2 regions of the Bacillus sp. GW821-FHT01G09 genome follow, and region 2 is predicted to be linked to the other one. Evidence: riboswitches for the same ligand, from Rfam matches in the RefSeq annotation. Region 2 holds a riboswitch; the other holds the start of a gene.
What was found. A riboswitch is a leader RNA that binds a small molecule or an ion and turns the genes downstream of it on or off. The one in region 2 is predicted to bind lysine.
Positions count from the first base shown of each region.

Region 1: it holds a riboswitch for lysine, as region 2 does, so the genes downstream of both, AC07VD_RS01250 (amino acid permease) here and AC07VD_RS12015 (aspartate kinase) in region 2, are expected to answer to the same signal.

Region 1 covers NZ_JBWKWL010000001.1:241,415-243,817, reverse strand. The annotation lists gene AC07VD_RS01260 (metal-dependent hydrolase) at 1-325, opposite strand, end outside; gene sspJ (small acid-soluble spore protein SspJ) at 492-632, shown strand; lysine riboswitch at 749-928, shown strand; gene AC07VD_RS01250 (amino acid permease) at 1,032-2,403, shown strand, end outside.
Region 2 covers NZ_JBWKWL010000003.1:261,687-264,089, reverse strand. The annotation lists gene uvrC (excinuclease ABC subunit UvrC) at 1-564, shown strand, start outside; lysine riboswitch at 629-808, shown strand; gene AC07VD_RS12015 (aspartate kinase) at 934-2,160, shown strand; gene AC07VD_RS12010 (YslB family protein) at 2,204-2,403, opposite strand, start outside.

The sequences.
Region 1 (2,403 bases), on a different contig from region 2:
TCCAAGCGTCAAGAATCAAGTGGCTCGCCATTCCGATCATCAGGCCGGCTGATATGTTTTTATCTGGAATGTATGTAGAAGTGATAAAAAACATGATGAGCATAAACAGCAGGCTGTGTGTAAAGGTGCGATGGCCAAAAACGGAGCTGACCACTTTCGATAAAATAGGAAATTTTCTCCCGATTTTGCTTTGTGTGTGGCAGATATCGGGTATTAATGCTCCAACCGCGCCTGACGCAGCCATAAGCACTGGATCAAATCCATAATAATAAGCCGCTGCCGTACAAGAAGCGATGCCTCCCATGATGTGTGTTTTTCCTGTCATTTGCCGCTTCTCCTTTTATCTTTTGCAAAAAATCTCTGAATTACAAATATATCAAGAGAATGTATGTTTGATCAACAGGACTTTGGACGATAAAAAAAATCCCGCATAATTTTTCAGGAAAAAGGCATCTTAAACATGTACCTATTTTTTAAAAGAGGTGATACGAATGGGTTTCTTTAATAAAGATAAAGGAAAACGTTCCGAAAAAGAAAAAAACGTAATCCAAGGAGCTCTTGAAGATGCTGGTTCAGCTCTAAAAGATGATCCGCTTCAAGAAGCTGTGCAAAAAAAGAAAAATAATCGATAACCACATGCGGATAGGGCTTGGCTCTATCCGTATTTTCCATCTGTTCCCTTTGACAGATCATCCTTTCTTTGATAACCTTCTGGGAGTAACTGAATAATTAAATCCTCACTCTTTCTCAGTGAGGTAGAGGTTGCGCGGATGATAAGTCACACATGCCAGGCTGACAGGGGCTGTTAAACATGTGTAAAAGGCATCAGCGCCGAAGTGTGGAGAAAGCCGATCCTTCTCTATGCTGGGACTGTATCTGAATAAGTGCAGGACTGCCGCGTGCTTTTTCGCGGAGGGCTATCCGGAGATCAAGGGTGTGTGTTTCTTTAAGCATGGACTTTTGTTCAGGCTTTTTTTGCGTTTATATGATCTCGGGGTCTGGTCCGTACAAAGAATCATGGAGGTACTGGAATGGAACAGACAAAAAAATGGGGTTTTTGGTTATTAACGGCGTTTGTCGTTGGAAATATGGTTGGATCAGGAATTTTCTCCTTGCCGAGCTCGCTTGCTTCAATTGCGAGTCCGTTTGGAGCTACGTCCGCCTGGCTTTTGACAGGTGCCGGCGTGCTGATGATTGCACTTGTGTTCGGACACTTGTCCATTCGCAAGCCTGAACTGACAGCGGGACCGCAAAGTTATGCAAGAGCGCTGTTTTCTGACCCGAAAAAAGGCAACGCTGCCGGTTTCACAATGGTGTGGGGCTACTGGGTGGCGAGCTGGATCAGTAACGTGGCGATCATCACAAGTCTCGCCGGTTACTTGACTTCGTTCTTCCCGATCTTGGTTGATAAACGTGAGATGTTTTCGATCGGCGGGCAAGAGGTGACACTCGGCCAATTACTGACGTTTGCCGTATGTACGATCTTGTTATGGGGAACGCACGCGATTCTTGTTGCCAGCATTAACGGCGCAAGTAAACTAAACTTTGTCACAACGCTTTCTAAAGTATTAGGTTTTGTCTTCTTTATCGTTGCCGGTTTGTTTGTGTTTCAAACGGCATTATTCGGTCATTTTTATTTCCCGGTTCAAGGAGAAAACGGCACAAGCATTGGAATTGGCGGCCAGGTTCATAACGCCGCGATTTCTACACTGTGGGCGTTTGTCGGAATTGAATCCGCGGTGATCCTGTCCGGCCGTGCGCGCTCTCAGCGTGATGTGAAACGTGCGACAATTACCGGCTTGCTGATTGCCTTGAGCATATATATTATTGTGACTTTAATTACGATGGGTGTTCTGCCGCATGATAAGCTTGTCGGCTCTGAAAAACCATTTGTTGATGTACTCTATGCGATTGTTGGAAACGCGGGAAGCGTGATTATGGCGCTTTTGGCTATCCTTTGTTTATTCGGAACGATGCTCGGCTGGATTTTGCTTGGCTCTGAGGTGCCATACCAAGCCGCTAAAGCAGGAGATTTCCCGGCATTTTTTGCAAAAACGAATAAAAAGGGAAGTCCGGTCATTGCACTCATTATTACAAACGTCATGTCACAGGTCTTCATTTTCTCGGTTATTTCCCGGACAATAAGTGACGCATTTACATTTTTAACGACAGCGGCTACACTTGCATATTTAATTCCGTATCTGGTATCTGCAATCTACAGCTTGAAGGTAGTCATCAAAGGTGAAACGTATGACCAGCTGAAAGGCTCCCGTGTAAGAGACGGATTGATCGCGATACTGGCGTGTGCATACTCCGTGTTTGTTATCGTAACAGGCACAGCAGATTTAACGACATTTATCCTCGGCATCGGTTTATTCTTTGTCGGCTTGATCGTTTATCCAT
Region 2 (2,403 bases):
GGCAAACCATACAAAAAGGAATACCGCAAATATAAAATCAAAACCGTTACAGGGCCGGATGATTACGGTTCTATGAGAGAGGTTGTCAGAAGACGCTATACGAGAGTGCTTCGTGAGAATCTGCCGCTGCCCGATCTGATCATCATTGACGGAGGAAAAGGGCAGATCAACGCAGCAAGGGATGTCATTGAAAATGAACTCGGCTTGGATATCCCGATCGCCGGTTTAGCGAAAGATGAAAAACACAGAACCTCAAATTTACTGATCGGTGATCCGCTGGAGGTGGTGTATCTGGAACGAAACAGCCAGGAATTTTACCTCCTGCAGCGCATTCAGGACGAGGTGCACCGTTTTGCAATCAGTTTTCACAGGCAAATCCGCGGAAAAAGCGCGTTTCAATCCGTTTTGGACGACATCCCGGGTATCGGAGAGAAAAGAAAGAAAATGCTGTTAAAGCATTTCGGTTCCGTTAAAAAAATGAAGGAAGCAAGCCTTGAGGACATCAAAAAAGCCGGTGTTCCCACAGCGGCGGCTCAGCTCCTTTACGACAAATTGCAAAAATAATGTTGTCCTTTTAAATAAGATCTGATAAAATGTGAACTAATTTCATAGTTAGATCGTGTTATATGGTGAAGATAGAGGTGCGAACTTCAAGAGTATGCCTTTGGAGAAAGATGGATTCTGTGAAAAAGGCTGAAAGGGGAGCGTCGCCGAAGCAAATAAAACCCCATCGGTATTATTTGCTGGCCGTGCATTGAATAAATGTAAGGCTGTCAAGAAATCATTTTCTTGGAGGGCTATCTCGTTGTTCATAATCATTTATGATGATTAATTGATAAGCAATGAGAGTATTCCTCTCATTGCTTTTTTTATTGTGGACAAAGCGCTCTTTCTCCTCACCCGCACGAACCAAAATGTAAAGGGTGGTAATACATGGGTCTTATTGTACAAAAATTCGGAGGCACTTCCGTCGGCTCAGTCGAAAAAATTCAAAATGCGGCAAACCGCGCAATTGCAGAAAAACAGAAAGGCCATCAAGTCGTTGTCGTCGTTTCAGCAATGGGAAAATCCACTGACGAATTGGTCAGCCTTGCAAAAGCTATTTCTGACCAGCCGAGCAAACGTGAAATGGATATGCTGCTGGCGACAGGCGAGCAGGTCACGATTTCACTCCTTTCAATGGCATTGCAGGAAAAAGGCTATGACGCTGTGTCTTATACTGGCTGGCAGGCGGGAATCCGTACGGAGGCCATTCACGGAAACGCCAGAATTACAGATATCGACACTTCGGTTTTAGCAGACCAGCTTGAAAAAGGAAAAATTGTCATTGTTGCAGGCTTCCAAGGCATGACAGAGGATTGTGAAATTACGACATTGGGCCGGGGCGGTTCAGATACAACAGCAGTTGCTTTGGCTGCCGCTTTAAAAGCTGATAAATGTGACATATACACAGACGTGCCAGGTGTGTTTACAACCGATCCGCGCTATGTGAAATCAGCGAGAAAACTTGCGGGCATCTCATACGATGAAATGCTTGAGCTTGCCAATTTAGGCGCCGGCGTTCTTCATCCGAGAGCAGTTGAGTTCGCGAAAAATCACCAAGTGCCGTTAGAAGTGCGTTCAAGTACAGAAACCGAAGCGGGAACATTAATTGAGGAGGAATCATCCATGGAACAGAATTTAATTGTCAGAGGCATTGCATTTGAAGATCAAATCACAAGAGTAACCATTTACGGGCTGACTAGCGGTCTGACAACTTTGTCTACTATTTTTACGACACTTGCCAAAAGAAACATAAACGTGGATATCATTATCCAAACGCAGGCCGAGGACAAGACTGGAATTTCCTTCTCTGTCAAAACAGAAGATGCAGACCAAACCGTTGCGGTGCTTGAAGAGTATAAAGACGCGCTGGAATTTGAGAAAATCGAGACAGAAAGCAAATTGGCTAAAGTATCCATTGTTGGATCCGGCATGGTCTCAAATCCCGGTGTAGCGGCTGAAATGTTTGCTGTACTGGCGCAAAAAAACATTTTAATCAAAATGGTCAGCACATCTGAAATCAAAGTGTCAACAGTCGTAAGCGAAAATGACATGGTGAAAGCAGTCGAGTCGCTTCACGATGCATTTGAGCTTTCAAAACACCCTTCAGCTGTGTAATGACAATCAAAAAGGCGGGACTATGCAGTCACCGCCTTTTTGATTACACTGGGTCTTTCATATCCCATTTCACAGTCAGAACCACTTTATCGGCTCTCTTTTTCACTTGTTCATATGATTCGGCAATCTGATCATTCATCAATTGAATTTGTTCAGCGATAAAACCAGCCTCCAGCTGAAAGCAAGGTTCTTTCTGATGTTTAAGCCGGTTGGAAATAATCGGCCCTTCAAGTTCAAATTCAA